DNA from 2 places in the Jonesia denitrificans DSM 20603 genome. Region 2 is predicted to be linked to the other one. Evidence: predicted binding sites of a transcription regulator. Region 2 holds the regulator's gene; the other holds the start of a gene.
The links. The regulator HrcA, encoded in region 2, represses chaperone genes, less so after heat shock. The targets are predictions, from matches to a motif close to TTNGCACTCGNNNNNNNCGAGTGCNAA.
Positions count from the first base shown of each region.

Region 1: a site for HrcA is predicted at 5,216-5,242, ahead of groES (co-chaperone GroES). Genes of this name have one in related genera too.

Region 1 covers NC_013174.1:669,852-682,299, forward strand. The annotation lists gene tsaB (tRNA (adenosine(37)-N6)-threonylcarbamoyltransferase complex dimerization subunit type 1 TsaB) at 1-255, shown strand, start outside; gene rimI (ribosomal protein S18-alanine N-acetyltransferase) at 252-818, shown strand; gene JDEN_RS03170 (sulfurtransferase) at 815-1,732, shown strand; gene tsaD (tRNA (adenosine(37)-N6)-threonylcarbamoyltransferase complex transferase subunit TsaD) at 1,764-2,807, shown strand; gene JDEN_RS03180 (glutamate--cysteine ligase) at 2,829-3,968, opposite strand; gene JDEN_RS03185 (THUMP-like domain-containing protein) at 3,978-5,180, opposite strand; gene groES (co-chaperone GroES) at 5,362-5,655, shown strand; gene JDEN_RS03195 (WhiB family transcriptional regulator) at 5,812-6,120, opposite strand; gene JDEN_RS14045 (MerR family transcriptional regulator) at 6,739-7,917, shown strand; gene guaB (IMP dehydrogenase) at 8,019-9,533, shown strand; gene JDEN_RS03210 (pseudouridine synthase) at 9,538-10,671, shown strand; gene JDEN_RS03215 (exonuclease domain-containing protein) at 10,627-11,343, opposite strand; gene JDEN_RS03220 (GuaB3 family IMP dehydrogenase-related protein) at 11,502-12,448, shown strand, end outside.
Region 2 covers NC_013174.1:1,663,585-1,672,750, forward strand. The annotation lists gene JDEN_RS07785 (PhoH family protein) at 1-671, opposite strand, end outside; gene JDEN_RS07790 (HIT domain-containing protein) at 754-1,113, opposite strand; gene JDEN_RS07795 (16S rRNA (uracil(1498)-N(3))-methyltransferase) at 1,201-1,974, opposite strand; gene dnaJ (molecular chaperone DnaJ) at 1,981-3,099, opposite strand; gene hrcA (heat-inducible transcriptional repressor HrcA) at 3,151-4,170, opposite strand; gene JDEN_RS07810 (DUF3097 domain-containing protein) at 4,312-5,166, shown strand; gene JDEN_RS07815 (proline-rich domain-containing protein) at 5,250-6,149, opposite strand; gene hemW (radical SAM family heme chaperone HemW) at 6,252-7,523, opposite strand; gene lepA (translation elongation factor 4) at 7,531-9,166, opposite strand, start outside.

The sequences.
Region 1 (12,448 bases), 990 kb from region 2:
AGTGTCGCCTACCCCGCTGACCTTGCAGCCTCCGGCCAGCTCAACGAGTCTGTTGTGGTCGGTGCAGGTGCCCACCTTTACCGCGAGCAGCTGGGGATTGACACAATCGCCGATGCGCCCACCCGTCCCAGCACCACGACCCTGGCACGATTGGCGCTTGCTCGCCTCAACGAGGACCAACCTGCCACGCCCCTCTACTTGCGCCGCCCTGATGCACAAGTGCCAGCGGAACGTAAGCGTGCGACCGCCTCATGACACACACCCACATCAACGACATTGTCACCGAACGTGGCGTGGTGCGGTTACGCCCCATGGCCAGCCGGGACCTCGATCGGATCATCGAACTTGAGGTGACACTCTTTGACGCCAGCGCGTGGAGTTACGGGGCATTTGCGCAAGAACTGGCCACCCACGGTCGCTGGTACATCGTCGCCGAACACGACGTCAAAGACGTTGCCGGTGGTGACACCGTCGTAGGGTATGCAGGTCTTTGGTTCGACGGTGACGTCGCCCAAATCATGACGATCGGAGTCGACCCCGCCGCCCAAGGACTCCACATCGGCGCAGCCCTCCTTGACGCACTCATCGACCGAGCCCGTCACCTTGGCGCACACGCTGTGCTCCTGGAGGTAGCCGTCACCAACGACCGTGCCATTGAGCTCTACACACGCCGAGGATTCCACACCATCACCACCCGGAAACGCTACTACCAACCCGGCAACATTGACGCCTACGTCATGCAACGTCCCCTCACCGACCACACCTCACACCCCGGGCCCGTGGGACGTGAAGCGATCACCATGGAGGATCCACAGTGACCACACCCCACCACCACACGCAACGCGCGCACGTGTGGACAACCGTCAGCGACCTCCACACCCGCCTCAACTCACCACACCCACCGCGCATCCTCGACGTGCGGTGGCAACTCGGCCGCAACGACGGGCGCGAACGCTACGAAGCCGGGCACATCCCCGGAGCGCTCTACGCTGACCTCGACACCCAACTCGCGGCCCCCGCAAGCCCCGAAGCTGGACGCCACCCACTTCCCTCCCTACAAGCACTGACCGAATCAATCCGTGCGTGGGGCATCACCCCCGACATCCCCGTCGTGGTCTATGACACTGTCGGAGGAATGTCAGCAGCCCGCGCCTGGTGGCTCCTACGATGGGCAGGTCTCACTGACGTCACAATCCTGGACGGCGGACTCGACGCATGGACTAAGCAAGGCCACAGCCTCACCCAAGGATTTGACACCGTTGACCCCACAACCATCACCCTGACCGGTGGACACATGCCCACCATCACCACCGACGACGCCGAACACTTCCCAGAACACGGCATTCTCCTGGACGCGCGTGCCCCTCACCGCTACAGCGGAGAAGAAGAACCCATCGACCCCCGCGCCGGACACATCCCCGGAGCGCTCAACACACCCACCGCCCACTTCATCGACGAGGCCGGGCACCTCAAACCCGCAGCCGACCTCACCGACATCCTCACTGATGCCGGAGTCATCGACCCCAGCCACGCCGACCTCGACACCGACGGGCTTATCGCAAGCGCCGACCAACCACTGGCTGTGTACTGCGGGTCGGGAGTGACAGCCGCCCACGCAATCGCCGTGCTCGCCTCCCTCGGAATCGAAGCCGCACTCTACCCCGGGTCATGGTCGCAATGGTCACACGACCCGCACCGGCCCGTGGCGACCGGCAATCACACCGAACCCTAGCAACCAACCCCACCACCACCGAGGTGCCCCTATGACCAACCCACTCATCTTGGGTATTGAAACATCCTGTGACGAAACAGGCGTGGCACTCGTGCGCGGACACGAGCTCCTCTTCGACGCGGTCGCCAGCTCAATGGATGAACACGCCCGGTTCGGCGGAATCATCCCCGAAGTGGCATCCCGCGCACACCTGGAAGCCATGATCCCCACCATCCGACAGGCACTAGACGAAGCGCACGTTGATCTCACCGACGTCGACGCCGTCGCGGTCACCGCAGGACCCGGCCTCGTGGGACCACTCACCATCGGCGCATCGGCAGCCAAAGCGCTCGCAGTAGCGATCAACCGCCCCCTTTACGGCGTGAACCACGTTGTTGGTCACGCAGCGGTGGATCAACTTGTCCACGGCGCCTTCCCCGACCGGTTCCTCTCCCTGGTTGTTTCCGGTGGACACTCATCCTTATTGCTGGTCAATGACATCGCACGCGATGTGGAGGAACTGGGATCCACCCTGGACGACGCCGCCGGTGAAGCCTTCGACAAAGTGGGCCGCCTGCTCGGGCTGCCCTACCCAGGCGGACCGCACATCGACAAACTTGCCCGAGAAGGTGACCCTCAGGCCATTCGCTTCCCTCGCGCATTAACCAAGGGTCGGGACAAGGAAAAACACCAAGACGATTTTTCTTTTTCCGGGCTGAAAACCTCTGTTGCGCGGTGGGTAGAAGCACGCCATGACCAAGGACTGGAGATCCCCCTTAACGATGTGGCTGCCTCGTTTGCAGACGCTGTCGCTGACGTTCTCACCGCGAAGACACTGGCGGCCTGCCAACGGCACGATGTGGATACCCTCGTCATTGGTGGTGGTTTCTCTGCGAACTCGCAACTGCGCGATATGGCGGCCGAGCGGTGCGCTGAAGCGGGAATAACTTTGCGGATCCCACCGATCCGGTATTGCACCGACAACGGCGCGATGATTGCGGCACTCGGAGCGAACATGGTGGCCGCGAACGTGGCGCCATCAGCACTCGACATTCCCGTGGACTCCTCCATGCCACTGACAGTCACACACGTCTAACGGGTGTATGAGTGGGGCAGGCTACAACGGTTTGCCGGCCCGCATCTCGCGGACAAGATGATCCACCACCGCCCCCAGGTCACCACCATGGCGGCGAGCAACGGCGCGCTGACGTTGGTAGGACGCACCTTTACGCATCATCGTGTCGATGTGTTGAAGTTGGTCAAGGCAGCCGAGGCGTTCTGCTGTTGGTTCAAGCATCGTCATGAGGCGAGGAAGATCGTTGGTGACGAGTTCTTCGTCGCCCTGCGCATTGAGAATAAGGATGGCATCCATTCCGTACCGTGCTGAGCGCCATTTGTTTTCTTGAATGAACCACGGTTGCATGGTGGGCAACGGTTTGCCTTCATCGAGCAGGGAGGAAAAGTGTTCTACCAAGCATTGGGTGAGGGCTGCTAGGGCAAGGACTTCAGTGAGGTTGGAGCACCCGTCGGCAATCCGGGTTTCAATGGTTCCGTACCGGGGGGAAGGGCGTAAATCCCAGCGAACCTCATCAAACTGGTCGATCACTCCAACCTTCAGCATGTCATCAACATAGGCTTCCAGTTGACCCCAGTCGTCAAACTGAAACGGAAGCCCTGCGGTCGGCAATTGTTGAAACATCAGCGCACGGTTGGACGCATAGGATGTGTCTTTCCCGCCCCAGAACGGGGAACTGGCAGACAGAGATTGCATGTGCCCGAAGTAGGTCATCATCGCCCGCATGATCGGCAGAACCTTGCGGTGGTCTTCAATGCCGACATGGACATGAATCCCGTAAATGAGCATTTGTCGGCCCCACCATTGGGTGCGGTCGATGAGGGTGGCATACCGTTGTTTGTCGGTGACTTTCTGGTTTGACCACCGGGCAAAGGGGTGGGTTCCAGCGCACATCAATTCCACTCGCAAAGGGTCGGTAATGCCTCGTAACTGCTCGATCGACAATGCGAGATCATCTCCGGCTTCCTTGACCGTGCGGCACACTCCGGTGACAATTTCCACGGTGTTGAGAAGGAGTTCTTGACGAATGTGGGGGTGTTGCCCGCCGCCTTCCGGGGTGACTGCGTCCAGAATTGTTTGTGCGACTTGTCGCAGGTCGCCGGAGTCCTTATCCACTAAGGCGAGCTCCCACTCAATGCCGATGGTGGAGCGCTCGGAACGCTGAAACTCAATAGTGGACATGGTTTCTCCCTACAGTGGGTGCCCAATCATGGCGATGCGACTGTCCTTCACCCGAGTGAGAATGACGGTGGCCCGGTTGGGGCCAGCCAAACCCAGTTGGGGGCGGAGTTTTTCGGGTGTGATGTCGACGCCACGTTTTTTGATCTCTACCGACCCCACTTTACGTTCCCGCAAGTAGCCGCGCAGGTTTTTCACTGTGTAAGGAAGCACATCGGTGATCTGGTAGGCCCGCCCGAGGCGGACGCCGTCGGCCAGCGGGATATGGTCGCTGTCGGTGGTGAGATAGGCGATGTGTGGGTCAAGTAATTGCGCGCCGATGCGTTGGGCAAGGTCAGCGACGAGACCTGCGCGGATGAGGGCGCCGTCTGGTTCGATGAGGGTGGTGCCGTAGTGGCCAGGGGCGGCAATTTCTGGTTCGGTGTTGCTGGGGTGTGCGGTGAAGGTGTGATGGTGTCCTTCTGCATTGATGAGGAGGGCCGTGTGGCCACGATGCTGGGCTAGTGGCCCGAACCAGATGCCCGCTTCGACGACCTCGCCGCTGACTGAAACCCATTGCGCTTCGGTGTCGGCGGGGATGTCCTCGTGGTTGATGCCAGGCCCCACTTTGACGCCTAACGCTCCGTTGACGCGGGCAGCGAGGTCCCATACTGCAGGAAGTGGGGGGTGGTGTGCTGCGGGATCAAAGAGGCGTTTGCCCTGCTGGCGGCGTGCAGGGTCGGCGTAGATCCCGGCGACGGGTGCACCGGAGGTGACATAGTCAAGACCATCACCGTGTGTCACATGGACCTCGGGGAAAGGACGCACGTTGTGTGCGGCGATGAGCGCGGTCGTGTGGTCCTTTTCCACTGCGTGGACATGGAGCCCGCTGGCTCCAAAGGCGAGAGAGTCCGCTCCGATTCCGGCGGTGATGTCTGCCATGATGGTGATGCCGGCGTTGGTGAAGCGCCGGGCGTGGTGTACGGCGACTGAGAGCCGGGTGGCTTGTTCTAGGCCGTCACGGGTGAAGAGCATCCGTTCGGCGAACGGTCCAAACTTTGTGGTGGCTTGTGCGCGCAGTTGTGCTTGGGTGAAGGCCAGTGCGATGAGGTCAGGATGGTAACCCTGATTGCGCAGTGACTGAGTGAGGGGCAGGATCCGGTCGGGGGAATAGGGGGTGACGTGGGCGAGTAGTTCTTCGCCTTCAGGGGTCATGAGTTCTTCGATGAGCGGCACCTGTCCATCCTCACATGTTTTCTTTATCCCCTGCATTGGCACTCGCCTTGACCGAGTGCTAATCGGGCCCTACATTAGACAGTGGAGCAGTTCTCTAGAGGCACCGGCCCCCGCGACGGCGGTGTGCTAGTGACTGCGCTGACAAACTAACCAGTCAACTCAACGCGAAAGGGTGGTCCGCGTGTCGGTCTCCATCAAGCCGCTCGAGGACCGGATTGTGGTCAAGGCTCTTGAAGCTGAAACCACGTTGCCTTCCGGTCTTGTTATCCCAGACACTGCAAAGGAAAAGCCTCAGGAAGGTGAAGTTCTTGCAGTAGGTCCTGGTCGCATCGATGACAAAGGCAACCGCATTCCGGTTGATGTCAACGTTGGCGACAAGGTCATTTACTCCAAGTACGGCGGAACTGAGATCAAGTACGCTGGCGAGGAATACCTGATTCTTTCTGCTCGCGACGTGCTCGCGATCGTCGGCTGATTCTTCTTCGCTGACAAAAAACTCGGTGATCGACGCCCTGGACTGCGTCGATCACCGAGTTTTTCTTGTCTCTGTGGTGTTTGCCGCACCACAGGTGTGAAACGTGCGGGGGTGGGACGCCCTGGACTGCGTCCCGACCTCTGCCGCACGACGGCGTTAGGCGATGCGGGTGACTTCTGCGGCCTGCCGGTCCCGTTCCGCGAGAATTGCGTGGCGCTCATCCTCTGAGAGGCCACCCCACACACCGTAGGGTTCACGCACTTTCAGGGACTGCTCGCGGCACTCCATCATGACGGGGCATGTTGCGCAAATTGCTTTGGCCTTTTCTGCCCGACGACGGCGCGAGGATCCACGTTCGCCTTCGGGGTGGAAGAAGAGGGTGTCTTCGACGTCGCGGCATGCGCCTTGGTACTGCCATTCCCAGAGTTCCATGACTGGCCCTGGCAGACGTGAGACATCCGTCATCGTGTGCTCCCTTCGATGGTCCCACCGTTGTGGTGAGGATCACGTGTTATTTCGCGCTTGATGCATCCACCGTATATCGATTCGACAGTTGTTCAAAAGTGATTCGTGCGGGTGAAAAGTTGTTCGCGTCACGATGGGGGACGTTTTACCTATGAATTTTGGCGAAAATGAGCGCATCTCAGGCAGTTTTGGGGACTGCTATCCATGAAAGGGGGTTGTCAGACGCGATTCGACACGTTCTTTCCCTCGACTCTGAGCATGTGTGCGCCGATAGAGATCGCGAGGGTGATCAATAGGGCCGTAGAAAACGACTCTGTTCACCGAGCATCCTCAAAGAGACAACAATCTGAACAATATGTGAACTGGTTAGTGGGGCCGTCTGGGTGCCATCGTCGTCAGATGAATCGGTTTTGACGCGTTTCTCGACATGCGAAGAGAGGTGAGCTTCGGCATGATGGAGTTCTAGAACAGACCAAGAGACAGCCACGTAACGTCCGAGACACAACGTGCACAGAGCTGCACTTAACGCAGCCACGGTGCCGAACAACCCTCATCGCACGGCCCACACCGCATCGATGAAGGGGCGAGGGGGACATCATGGGAGCGAGGAATCCACGGGTGACGCGACAGCACAATCCGGCACTCAGTGTTGCGGCAGTGGCCCAACGACTCGGAGTGGCGCCATCAACTTTACGGACCTGGGACCGCCGCTACGGCCTCGGCCCATCTGCCCACTCCTTGGGATCGCACCGACGCTACAGCGCACAAGATGTAGCGCGGCTCATGGTGATGCGAACCTGGGTCCTCAAGGGAGCATCGGGAAGCGAGGCGGCACAAGCCGCCCAGGAACTTAACGCAGACGAACTTGACTACGTGACAGTCGAACGCGACCTCGATGACGCGCTTAGCCAATCAGGACTCAAACCCACACGGCTGACTGACACCCCAAGTGGCCCCAGTGCTTCCTCCCTACCATCAGCGTCCTCGAGTGACCCAGCGCCTTCCCAATCCGCCACACCACAAGATGCGCCGGAAGCCAGGAACACCGGTGCATCGATCTCCCGTCTGCGCGTTGCGCGCTCTGCACCAGAAACACCCCACCAACTTAGCTACCCAGAACGGTGCACGGAACTGGTCAAAGAGGCCCTGCAAGACAACGAGCTCGCCTGCACCACCCTGCTCCAAGTCGACCCCGATGACAACGTGATCGCATGGTGGAAACAACTAGTCCGGCCTGCTCTTGACCGCCTTGCCAGCCACACTGTCCTTGCTCGACCCGGACAAAATCCTCACCTCCTCGTGGGGAACCTCGCCCTGTCACAACTGCGACGGTTCACCAGAGCCCTGGACGCGCGTAACCCCCAAGGGTCGCGACCACACCCGTCGCGCCTGCGCAATATTGTGCTCGTCTTCGCACCCCCCAACGACACTCTTGCATTGCCCGCACACGTCCTCACCGCAGCGCTCCTTGCGAACAACCACAACGCTCACATCATCATTGGGCCAGAAAACGAACACCGGGTGACCGAACTTGTCACCATGGTGCGCCCTGCCGCCGTGGTCTTCGTCTCCACTCACCGGGCCCCTGACCTGTCTGTCATTCGCACACTCGTCGACGTCCACCCCGACCTGCCCACCTTCCTCGGGCTAGGGCCGGACATCGACCTCGGCGAACTCATCTCCCGGCCCCACGTATCCCGGATCCGGTCATTCACCGCGCTCTTCCACGAAGTTGCCGCCGCAGCCGGTAATCGAGCAAGCGCCCCCGACTACTGGAACGACAACAGCACACAGTGAATAACACAGAAGGTGCCACCGTGAAGAACACCACCGTGGCACTAGTCTCACTGTGAGCGCTAGGCTGCCAGAAACCCCAGTCGGCCACGTAGTATTCAGATATGACGACGTCCCACGCATCGCACGACCCCTTCGGATTCCTTGGCCTCACCTACGATGACGTTCTTCTCCTCCCCAATGAAACAGACGTCATCCCCTCCGAGGTCGACACGACAACGCGACTGACCAAAGACATCACCCTGTCTGTCCCCCTCGTGTCTGCAGCCATGGACACCGTCACCGAAGCGCGTATGGCCATTGCTATGGCACGCCAAGGTGGCATCGGGATCATTCACCGCAACCTGTCCATTGACGAGCAAGCCCGCAACGTCGACATGGTCAAACGTTCTGAATCCGGAATGATCACCGACCCAGTCACGGTGGGGCCCAACGCCACCATCGAAGAACTCGACAACCTGTGCGGACAATACCGAGTCTCCGGGCTTCCTGTCGTGGACGACAACAACACGTTGCTCGGGATCATCACCAACCGTGACCTGCGATTCGTCAAACCTGAGGCGTACCTGACGACCACAGTGCGTGACGTGATGACCCCCATGCCGCTCATCACAGGTAAGGTCGGCATCGCCCGCGACGACGCGGCGAACCTCCTCGCGAAACACCGCATCGAAAAGCTTCCTCTCGTTGACGAGCAAGGACGCCTCCAAGGGCTCATCACCGTCAAAGACTTTGTCAAAACTCAGCAGTACCCCAATGCCACCAAAGACGCCGAAGGGCGACTCCGGGTCGGCGCCGCCATTGGTTTCTACGGTGACGCCTGGGAACGCGCAACTGCGCTTGCTGAAGCAGGTGCTGACGTCCTTGTCGCCGACACCGCAAACGGTCACGCACGGCTCCTGCTCGAGATGGTCACCAAGATCAAAAAAGACCCCTTCTTTCGCAATGTCCAAGTCATCGGTGGAAACGTCGCCACCTATGACGGGGCGCGGGCACTGGCAGAAGCCGGGGCCGACGCCGTGAAAGTAGGTGTCGGGCCAGGGTCAATCTGTACCACTCGCGTCGTCGCAGGGGTTGGGGTTCCCCAAGTAACAGCCGTCTATGAAGCTGCGCGCGCATGCCGCGAACTGGGCGTACCAGTCATCGCTGATGGCGGACTGCAATACTCCGGAGACATCGCCAAAGCCCTTGTCGCGGGGGCAGAAACCGTGATGCTTGGCTCCCTCCTCGCCGGCTGCGACGAATCCCCAGGAGAACTCGTTTTTGTCAACGGCAAACAGTTCAAGCACTACCGCGGAATGGGATCACTCGGAGCCATGGCTTCGCGCGGAAAACGCTCATACTCCAAAGACCGTTACTTCCAAGCAGACGTCTCCTCCGACGACAAAATCGTTCCCGAAGGCATCGAAGGACAAGTGCCCTACCGTGGCCCACTCGGCGCAGTGGCCTACCAACTCACCGGAGGGCTGCATCAATCCATGTTCTACGTGGGTGCACGCACCATCCCGCAACTGCAAGAACGGGGAAAGTTCGTCCGCATCACCTCTGCAGGGCTCAAAGAATCTCACCCCCACGACATCAAAATGACCGTGGAGGCACCCAACTACAACGGCCGGTGACCACGTGGCACGACGCTCAGCACGGAAGCGGCGGTCTTCGCCGCTTCCCGTGCGCGACGGAATCAACCCTGTCCGCCTCCAGATGCCTCACCCGGGTGAACCACTCCCACGCTCCCGCCGACCGCACGTCACTGGCCCCCGGGACGCTATGGGCCTCACCCGTGACGCACTAGGACGCGACAAGGAGGCGACGGGCGCCCCATCCGCCATGACCACGGCAGACGATGCGCCACCCCACGCTCCCGCCGACTTGCGCACCATCGCTGATTTTCTCGTCTGGCGGTTCCCCCACGACACCGATACCCTCCTGGCAAAACTGCGTGCAGGTGAAGTCGTCGACGAGATCGGACGCCCCCTCACCCTGGAGTCCCCCTACCGCCCTGGTGGGCTCATTCACCTCTACCGAGACCCAGACCCGGAACCCGAAGTCCCCTTTGCCTGCGATGTCCTGTTCGAAGACGACGACCTCTACGTGATCGACAAACCACACTTTCTCGCATCAACACCCAAAGGGCGCTACGTCACTGAGACCGCGCTCGTGCGACTACGCAAAGACACCGGAAACCCTGAACTCAGCCCCGCTCACCGACTTGACCGGCTCACCGCCGGAGTGCTCGTCTTCACCAAACGTCGAGAACTCAGAGGCGCCTACCAGGAGCTGTTTGCACAACGACAAGTCACCAAGGTGTACCAGGCTGTCGCCCCCACCAACCCAGCAGTTGACCTGCCTGCCACAGTCCGATCGCGCATCGTCAAAGAACACGGAATCATGCGGGCCCACACCATGCCCGGTGAACCAAACACCGAAACCCTTGTCACACTCACGGACACTGCAACGCTGCCAGCAGGTCACGACGTTGCAGTCCAAGACGTCGGTTTGTACACCCTGTACCCGCACACCGGAAAAACGCACCAACTACGCATCCACATGGCGTCACTGGGGCTAGGGATCGTTTACGACAACTATTACCCGGACTTCTACCACGTCGAGTCCGACGACTACCGTCACCCGCTGCAACTCCTGTCTTCACAGCTCGCGTTCACCGATCCCCTCAGCGGGGTACAACGTGACTTCCGGTCCCGCAAGACACTGTCAGTGTGGGCGGACGCTCTCACCCACACCCAACCACGCAGGTGACACATCGGCGACACGCCCCTGCTTTGCCAACCACGTGTTGAAGTTCGTCGCCCACTGTGTGTGAGCCTGCGCCTGAAACGCATGCAACTCGTCAAGTGTCATCGCAGCGAGCCGAGGGTGGCGCCCAACCATCCGCTCCAACACATCCAACGTGGCCACAACATCAGCATCAGCAGTGTGGAGTGTTCCGGTGTCCTCCACCCCATACTCGGAACACAAGTTCGCCAACTTGCGCTGTCCACGGCGATACCGGTCAACAGCACGATCTAACACGAGAGGGTCAATGACAGGAGCCACCGGACCGCCTAGCCGCTGCGCAAGGGTAGGAAGGCCATGTCGGGCCAGTTCGGCTTCCACGATGCAGACATCAAACGTCGCGTTGAACGCCACCAATGCCCACCCTTGCGACATGTGATCAACGATCCGGTCAGCAATCACACTCAACGCGTCCACTGGGTTCGCTCCGTGCTCAACGGCGTATTCAGTGGTGATTCCATGAATACGGGCGGCCTCATCAGGAATGGGAACGCCAGGGTCAATCAACCACGTGTCCACAGTTGTGACCTCACCGGTGCGCAACACCAATGCAGCTGTTACTACCCGGTCGTGGGCCGTGTCCACACCCGTTGTTTCCGTATCGAACCCGAGCAATGGCCCATCGGTCCACGCCATGATCTTTCCTTCCCCAAAAGTCCGCTGCCATGCTGACTATGCCCACATGACACGGAACTTGACGACGGCTGTCGTTGCACAGTCAAGCATGCCACCTCCCCCTGACACGAGGTGACGTCCCACGCCTAGACCGCGAAAAACACGATACTCTGGGGGACGTGAGCAATGAGATTGAGATTGGCCGAGGCAAGCGGGGACGGCGCGCCTATACCTTTGACGACATCGCGGTGGTCCCCTCCCGACGAACCCGAGACCCCCAAGACGTGTCGACCAGCTGGCAAATCGACGCCTACCACTTTGATCTACCCATCATGGCTGCGCCCATGGACTCTGTCATGTCACCTGACACAGCCATTGCACTGGGCAAACTTGGTGGGCTTGGTGTCCTTGACCTGGAAGGGCTATGGACCCGGTACGAGGACCCCACCTCACTCCTCGCGGAGATTGCCTCCCTACCTGCAGGTCAATCCACTGCCCGAATGCAAGAAATCTACGCTGAACCCATCAAACCAGAACTCATTACCTCGCGGCTGCGAGACATCCGCAACGCCGGGGTGACTGTTGCGGGGGCGCTGTCGCCAGCCCGCACCCAAGAGTTCTCCCAACAAGTCATTGACGCCGGTGTCGACCTCTTTGTCATCAGAGGAACCACCGTGTCCGCGGAACACGTGTCCAGTCACGCTGAACCCCTCAACCTCAAACGGTTCATTTACGAGCTTGATGTCCCTGTCATTGTTGGTGGTGCCGCGTCCTACACTGCCGCACTTCACCTCATGCGCACCGGTGCAGCGGGAGTCCTGGTGGGATTTGGTGGGGGAGCAGCCCACACCACCCGCACATCGCTAGGCATTCATGTCCCCATGGCCACTGCGGTCGCTGATGTTGCTGCCGCCCGCCGTGACTACCTCGACGAATCTGGTGGCCGGTACGTCCACGTGATCGCCGACGGCGGAGTTGGCCGTTCCGGTGACCTCGTCAAGGCGTTCGCTGTCGGCGCTGACGCGGTCATGATCGGGGCTGGGCTTGCCCGCGCCAGCGAAGCACCAGGCCAAGGTTGGCACTGGGGGCCAGAAGCGCATCACCCACAACTGCCCCGTGGCGAGCG
Region 2 (9,166 bases):
GTATTGGACTCAACAAGCCGGGTCATCGCATCCGGGTCAATCATGTCGCGCAGCGCATCGTAAAGCGGACGCACATACGGATCAATCTTTTCCGTCAACCCACCGGGGAGATACCCCAACCGCTCCCCAGCCTCCACCGCTGGTCGCGTCAAAATAATGCGGGACACCTGTTTCGCTTGCAACGCTGAGACAGCTTTCGCCACAGCAAGATATGTTTTCCCGGTCCCCGCTGGGCCCAACCCAAACGTGATCGTATTGGAGTCAATGGCATCCACGTACTGTTTTTGGCCAATAGTTTTTGGTCTGATCGACCGTCCTTGCGACGTCAAAATGTTGAATGTCAAGATCTCCGCAGGCCGGTGAGCTGTGGCAGCGGTGAGCATGCTAATTGACCGAGTCACAATGTCAGGAGTGAGGTTCGTGCCTTGTTCCACAACAAGAACAAGTTCGTCAAGGAGCCGGGACGCAAGAGCAACATCGGGTGCTGGCCCACGCAACGACACGGAGTTTCCCCGCACGTGCACGTCGATGGAGCGAAACCCCTGCTCAATGGCACGCAGCACCGAATCCGCGGGACCAAGAAGCATTGACATGGACACATGTGGCGGAATGACCACGCGATGCTCCACTGCAATATCGCGACTTGGTGATGAACTAGTGGGTAACGTCATGAAGAGGGGGTCTTTCCTCGCTTGTGTGGGTCAGGGGCGTTGCTCGCTGCACAACGGGGGGCGAGGAAAACACAGAAAACTGTCACGCAGGTGTCCAGCCTAACCGTTGTCCGCCCAACACGTGCCCGTGGACGTGAAACACCGACTGTCCCGCTTGCGGACCGGAATTAAAGATGAAACGGAACTGTCCATCGGCAAGTTCTGAGGCGATCTCATCAGCAAACGTGACGAGCTCAGCCAAAGTTTCTGGTGCAGCCTTTGCCAACTGGACCACGTCGCCATGGTGAGCCCGGGGAATAACAAGCACGTGCATCTCCGCTTGGGGGTTGATGTCACGAAACGCAATAATCCTGTCGTTTTCTTTGACAATATCAGCGTCCATGGTACCCGTAGCAATTGCACAGAAGATGCAGTCAGAACTCGTCGCATGTGTCTCGGTCATGACATCCAGGGTAACGCGCCTTCGCTGTGATAGCCCGCTGTTTGCTGGGTCAAGGGAGGAAACCTCGCCATCACGCCTTTCCCAGGATCACCATCGGCCAGTTGAGGCAGACAACAACGCCAAGGCAACTGGGCCAGCAGTGGAGGTGCGCAACACGTGCGGCCCAAGGAGCACTGCCTGTGCGCCAGCGGCAGTGAACTTTTCGAGTTCGCTGTCACTGATGCCCCCTTCAGGTCCCACCACGACAACAACATCGACTGGGGCTAACTCCTCGCCACCTGGTGGTCGTGGCTGGCTGGTCAACGCCGTTGTCGCGCTTTCGTGAAGAACATACACGACCCCGCCCGTCTGCGTTGTCTCCGCAATGACATCAACCAATTGTTGCGATGTCACCGGCTGCTCAACCATAGGCAGCCGCGCTCGCCGCGCCTGTTTCATTGCTGAGCGAACTGTCGCCACCCATCGTGCATGAGACTTTGCCGCCCGCGCCCCACGCCAGACCACAATGGACCGATCAGCCTGCCACGGAATCACTCGATCCACGCCAACCTCAGTCGCTGCTTCAATGGCCAACTCGTCACGATCGCCTTTGGCGAGCGCTTGCACGAGAGTCAACCGGTATTGTCCACATGACTCGTGGGAGACCGACGTGACCAAGAGATCAAGGTGTTCACCCGAGACGTGAGTAATTGTGCAGCTCAAACGCGTCCCGTGACCGTCAACGATGTCGATGGCCTCCCCCACGGAACGTCGTTGAACAACTCCTGCGTGGCGACCTTCCACCCCATCAAGGTAGTATGTGTCCCCCTCACGGTAGGCGGCGAGATCAGTTGACTCAGCAAGGAAAACAGGCGCGCTCACAAACCGTCACCGACCCGAGAATTTTTCACGAAGCTTGGAGAACACTCCACTTCCTGAGGAAGCAACACGACCTGCCGGGCGTTCTTCGCCACGTGATTGTGCAAACTGACGCAAGAGTTCTGCTTGGTCTTCGTCGAGCGATGAGGGGACGACCACATCAATGTGAATATTGAGGTCACCACGCCCGCTACCGTGCAGGTGCCCCACACCGAGCCCACGCACGGTCAGGACATGACCAGGTTGTGTGCCGGGCTCAAGGTCAACTTCCTGCTCACCATCGAGAGTGTCCAGGGTGAGGACTGTACCCAGTGCCGCGGCAGTCATGGGGATCTCGACGGTGCAGTGAATGTCGTCACCACGACGGGTGAAAACTGGGTGTCGGCGTTCACGAATTTCGAAGTAGAGATCCCCGGCAGGTCCACCACCTGGACCAACTTCTCCTTGTCCGGACAGTTTGATGCGGACACCACTTTCCACACCGGCGGGAATGTCAACAGAAATGGTGCGCCGTGAGCGCACGCGCCCTTCCCCGGAACATTCCGAACAGGGCGTGGCGATTGTGGTTCCGAACCCTTGGCATGCAGCACATGGAGAGGTCGTCATGACTTGGCCGAGGAACGAACGGGCCACACGTTGCACTGATCCGGTTCCTTGACACACCGAGCACGTTGTGGGACTTGTTCCCGGAGCACAGCACGTTCCCTGGCAGGTGCCGCAGACAACCGCTGTGTCAACCTCGATCTCGCGGGTGGTACCGAACGCAGCGTCATTGAGGTCAATATCGAGCCTGAGTAGTGAGTCTTGACCACGACGCGTGCGCGGGGTGGGGCCACGTTGTGCGCTGCCTCCACCAAAGAACGTGTCAAAAATGTCCTGGAACCCAAACCCTGCTCCTTGGCCACCACCGCCACCTGGCGCTGTCGGGTCAACACCCATGTCGTACTGTTGGCGTTTGTCCGGGTTGGATAGGACGTCATAGGCGCGCTGGACGCCTTTGAACTCGTCTTCCGCTCCGGGGCCAGCAACATCTGGGTGAAGCTTCCGGGCGAGTTTGCGATAGGCCTTTTTGATGTCATCCGCGCTGGCGTTGCGGTCGACACCGAGCGTTGCGTAGTAGTCGTTCACGTGTGACTCTCTGTGCTTCCTTGTTGTGGTTCGCGGGCGTAGGGGTGGGTGTTAGTGAGACAAGATCCGGGAGAGGTAGCGGGCTACAGCACGGACTGCTGCTATGGTGCCTGGGTAGTCCATCCCGGTGGGTCCAATAGACCCGAGTGCCCCTAGTGTGTTGCTGTTCGATCCGTAATGGGTGGTAATGACAGAAGTTTCCTTGAGGGTGTCGACTTGAGTTTCGCTTCCGATACGCACGGTCACAGCCCCGGAGTCTTCCGCCACTTCAGTGAGGAGTTTGAGGAGGACCACCTGTTCTTCCAGTGCTTCAAGGATGGGCCTGAGCTGGGTGAGCACAATACCGTTGCGGGTGAGGTTGGAGGTTCCCGCCAGGACAAGACGTTCGTCGTTGTCTTCGTCGAGGGTGGCGGTCAGTAGGTCAACGATCGCGTGAAAGATGTCAGCAAGTGGGCCGGCGAATTGTTCTGATGCACAGTTCAAGTCGTCGCTGACGTCTGGTTGCCTCTTGCCGACCGCGTGTGCGTTGAGTGCGCCACGCATGGAGGCGATGTCGTCTTCGCTAATGCTGGGGTCGATGTCGATGTGGCGTTGTTCGACCCGCCCAGTGTCCGTGATGATCACCAGAAGCACGCGTGTGGGGTGCAGCCTTACCAGTTCCAAGTGTCGGACGGTAGATTTGCGAAGTGATGGGTATTGCACGACTGCCACTTGCCCGGTAATTTGTGCCAGCAAGCGTCCGGCACGGTGGACGACGTCATCCAGGTCCACCGCACTGTCGAGAAACATGTGAATAGCATTGCGCTCTGCACCAGAGAGCGGTTTGACGTCGGAGAGTTTGTCAACAAAGACCCGGTAACCGAGGTCAGTGGGAATACGACCCGCTGATGTGTGTGGTTGGGCGATCAGTCCGGCATCTTCGAGGATGGCCATGTCGTTGCGAATGGTGGCTGGCGACACCCCAAGTCCGTGACGTTCAGCAATGAGTTTAGAGCCGACCGGCTCACGGGTGCTCACGTAGTCCTCGACGATGGCACGGAGCACTTCCAGTCGACGTTGTTCAGCGTGCATGGTCGCTCCTTTCCAGCCTGCGTTTGGCACTCCCCACTGCCGAGTGCCAATTCTACCGGTTTTTTCGTACCCGTGTCTGTGATTGTCACCAACATGGGTGTCGTGCCACCGCCAGGGCATGTGGCCCGCTAGTCTTCGAGCGTGAGTTGGGACAGATATGGTTCAGATGTTCTTGGTCAGCCTACCCCCTCGTCGCGGACACCCTCAGTTGCGCAGGTGGAAGCCCGTCGCGGGCTAGTTGTTGAAGAGGTGACAACAGGGTGGGTTGGCGCTGTAGTCCGAGTGGAGAAAACCGCTGGCATGCACACGGTCACCCTGGAGGACCGTCATGGCGCGCATCGCGTGTTCCGGCTGGGGCCGGGATTTTGGGTGGACGGGGAACCGGTAGTTCTGGTGCCCCCACAACGCGTGACAGCACCCGTTGCCACACGCACTGCGTCTGGCTCCCGCATGGCTCCGCTCAGCCGCGCGCGCGTTGCCCGAACCTCACGCATCTGGGTAGAGGGAAAACATGATGCTGAGCTTGTGGAAAAAGTGTGGGGGGCAGACTTGCGGGTTGAGGGCGTCGTGGTGGAAATGCTTGACGGGGTTGATCACCTTCAGGACCGGTTGGAAGAGTTCGGCCCCACTCCTGAATCCCGGGTGGGTGTGCTCGTTGACCACCTTGTTCGAGGGAGCAAGGAAGCCCGGATTGCCGATGCGGTCGCCGAGAGATTCCCACCCCGGAGCGTTCTTGTGGTGGGGCACCCGTATGTCGATGTGTGGCAAGCGGTGAAACCTCATCTCCTTGGTCTTCCCGCGTGGCCGACAATCAGCCGCGATGTGGAGTGGAAGCGGGGAATTTTGGCTACTTTGGGGTGGCCGGCGCAGACACAAATGGATGTTGCCCAGGGATGGCAACGTATTTTATCTAAGGTGACGACGTACACGGATGTTGAGCCCGCACTGCTGGGGCGGGTGGAAGAACTGATCGATTTCGTCACCGTGGATGAGTAGTAGCCATGCGTGAGGGGCAGTGGCTGAACCACTGCCCCTCACAGCAAGATACGTATTCGTGTCAGATCGATGCACGTAGCGTGTCAGGCGGCGACTGATTCTCCGATGAGTCGCTTGTACACCCACGCGATCGCGAGCAAGCTCACTGGGGTGGTGATAAGAAGGCCCACACCCAGGAGTAATGCGCCAACAAATACCAACAGCATGACGAACACGAGCAACAGCAGTGTGGGGACGAAGTTGTTCATGGCCAGCGTGGCAGATGCTTTGATGGCGTCAATGGCGCCCATGTTTTTATCTAGTGCGAAGTACAGCGCAAAGATCGTGAAGAACGAGATGATGATCCCGGCGATGCCGGTCCATGCGAGCAGGCCGTTCGCGACAGCGATGAGCAGCGACACGATGATGGCTTGACCAAGGTTGGAGAAGTCAAAGAAGTCAGCGAGCGTCAATTTCTGACCGGCTGCAACCTTGAGCGCGACCTTGGCAAAAAGAGCACCGGCAGCGAGTGCGAGTGCCCCAACGACGAGGGAAAACAGGATAAGTCCACCGAAGCCCAGCGCCATGAGACCACCGTCGCCGCTGGCAGCGGAGGCGCCGAGCACCACACTCATGATGATGGTGACGATCAGGAGGATCAGACCGTAAATAACCATCCCACCGATGAATGCACCGGCGTTGTCTTTGAACTTGTTCCACCCCCACGAGAATGCGTCGCCAATGGGGAACCCTGCTGAGTTGTTCTGGTGCGGGTAAGACGCTCCTTGTTGACCGTAACCTTGTTGCCCATAGCCAGGCTGTTGAGCACCGGGCTGCCCATATTGTTGCTGCCCGTCGTACGGGTTACCTTGGGGCTGCGCTGGTGGCTGCTGACCGTACCCAGGCTGCTGGTAAGGGTATTGGGGTTGCTCTGTTGGCCCAGGTTGTCCAGATGTTGGAGGCTGCTGGTTCTCCGGCTGCGTGGGGTCGTTGTTCGTCGTCATCGAAATCTCCTTCATTGTCATCCATGTACAGCCAACATAACTGCTGACGGGTTCACATGCACATGGTGACGAGACCCTATCACCCTGGGCGACAGCAGTCCGTCACGTGAGATCGCGGACGATCGCATCTGCCATCAACCGTCCGGAACGGGTCAACTGCACGCGACCTGCAAACACGGCGCGCGCATCGATCAGTTCACGGGCGATCAATGACGCCAGCACTTCGCGACGCTCCTCGGCCACCCACTGAACAGGCATCCCCTCACGAAGACGGATCCCCAGCATCACCCGTTCCAGGTGGGCATCGTCACCTGTGAGCAGTTCCCGCCCGGCAGCAGGTGATTGGCCGTTTTCCAGTGCGTGAGCGTACCTGATTGGGTGTTTGACGTTCCACCATCGCACCCCGGCGGACGGAGCATCGTCGTGAGCGTTCGGGTCACCTGCCATGAATGAGTGTGCTCCAGGGCCAATCCCCCACCAGTCATGTCCCCGCCAATACGCCAGGTTGTGACGACACACCGCGAGCTCACCGTCAGCGCGTGGACGCGCCCAGTTTGAGATCTCATACCATTGGTAACCAGCGTCGCTCAGGACAGTGTCCGCGACCTCGTATTTGTCGGCTTGGTCATCGAGCGACGGGAGTTCAATGTCGCCGCGCCGCACCTGGACTGCCATGCGTGTGCCCTGCTCCACGGTCAGCGCGTAGGCTGACACGTGCCCTGCACCCGTGGCTATGGCAGCGTCTAGGGAACGACGCCAGTCATCCATGGATTCCCCTGGGGTGCCGTAAATGAGATCAACTGACACCTCGAGGCCCGCCTCATGTGCCCACCGAACCGCAGACGCAACATTGGCTGGGTTGTGAGTGCGCTCAAGCGTAGCCAGAACATGAGGAACCACCGACTGCATTCCCAAGGACACTCGCGTAAAACCCCCGTTCGCAAGGATCTCCATACTGTGAGGGGTGACGGAGTCAGGATTCGCTTCGGTGGTGACCTCAGCACCATCCGCAAGGCCCCAGGTCTGGCGCACCGTGGACACTAAAGAGACCAAGTCCTGTGCGGGCAGCAAGGTGGGGGTGCCCCCACCAAAGAATATTGTCGATGCGGGGCGCGGGGGGTAGCCCGCCCGGTCCATGACCTGGCGGGCAAGTAGGATCTCCTGTGCTGCGGTCTGGGCGTAGTTCCGTTGACTAGCTCCTCCACCCAATTCGGAGGCTGTGTACGTGTTGAAGTCACAGTACCCGCATCGCACAGAGCAAAAGGGCACGTGAATGTACACACCAAAAGCACGGTCCGAGGGATCCGACCCTACCCATGCGGGTAGTGACCCATCGCGGGGAGCTGCTTCGCCCTGGGGAAGAGCAGGAGTCATGAGTGACTCATTTCTTTCGCGAGTCTCCTTGCTCAGAGGTCAACGCGGAGATGAAGGCTTCTTTAGGCACGTCAACTGACCCAATGGTCTTCATGCGTTTCTTACCCTCTTTTTGTTTTTCCAAGAGCTTACGTTTACGTGAAATGTCACCGCCGTAGCACTTGGCCAGAACGTCCTTACGAATCGCACGGATCGTTTCTCGGGCAATCACACGCGCACCAATAGCGGCTTGGATCGGCACCTCGAACTGTTGCCGCGGGATAAGTTCTTTGAGTTTTACGCACATTTTCACGCCATAGGCGTAGGCCGCGTCCTTGTGAACGATGGCGCTGAAGGCATCGACTCGCTCACCTTGTAGCAGGATGTCAACTTTCACCAGTTCAGATGACTGTGCTCCGGTGACGTCGTAGTCCAGTGACGCGTACCCACGAGTGCGTGATTTGAGGGCATCAAAGAAGTCGAAAACGATCTCGGCGAGCGGCAGAATATACCGCATTTCCACCCGGTCAGCGGAGAGATAATCCATGCCTTGCAGCTCACCACGCCGTTCCTGGCACAGTTCCATGATGGCGCCAATGTACTCACTGGGCGCAAGAATCGTGGCTTTAGCCACGGGTTCTTGCACGTCACTGATTTTCCCTCCGGGGAACTCGGAGGGGTTGGTGACGTTCACCCAGGTTTTGTCTTCGAGCTGAACGTCATAAATGACGTTGGGTGCCGTGGAAATGAGGTCGAGGTTGAATTCGCGTTCTAACCGTTCCCGCACAATTTCTAAGTGGAGCAACCCAAGATAGCCCACACGGAACCCAAACCCCAACGCCACGGACGTTTCGGGTTCGTAGTTGAGTGCCGCATCGTTGAGTTTCAATTTATCCAGCGCGTCACGCAACACCGGGTAATCCGAACCATCAATGGGATACAGACCTGAAAACACCATGGGTTTGGGTTCAGAGTACCCAGGAAGCGCGGTATCTGCGGGTTTTGCTGCGTTCGTGACGGTATCGCCAACCTTGGATTGGCGGACGTCTTTCACACCGGTAATGAGATAACCGACCTCACCAACTCCGAGCCCTTTGGTCGGAATTGCTTCGGGGGCAGACACACCAATTTCGAGGAGTTCATGGTGGGCTTTAGTGGACATCATGACGATACGTTCACGCGGGCTGAGTTTGCCGTCCACGACACGCACATAGGTCACCACACCCCGGTAGGTGTCATACACCGAGTCAAAGATCATCGCACGGGCAGGCGCATCTGCCTCACCAACGGGGGCGGGAAACGAGGTAACAATCTGATCAAGGAGCGCTTCAACCCCGACCCCCGTCTTGCCCGACACCCGTAAGACGTCATCGGGGTCTGTTCCCACTAAACCCGCCAGTTCCTCAGCATATTTTTCTGGTTGCGCAGCTGGCAGATCAATTTTGTTGAGAACAGGAATGATTTCGAGGTCGTTTTCCATAGCAAGGTACAAGTTCGCCAGGGTTTGTGCTTCGATACCTTGCGCAGCATCGACCAGAAGAATTGCCCCTTCACATGCCGCCAGCGACCGTGACACCTCGTAGGTGAAGTCCACGTGGCCGGGGGTGTCGATCATGTTCAGCGCGTAAGGGGTTCCGTCGACCTCCCAGGGCATCCGCACTGCC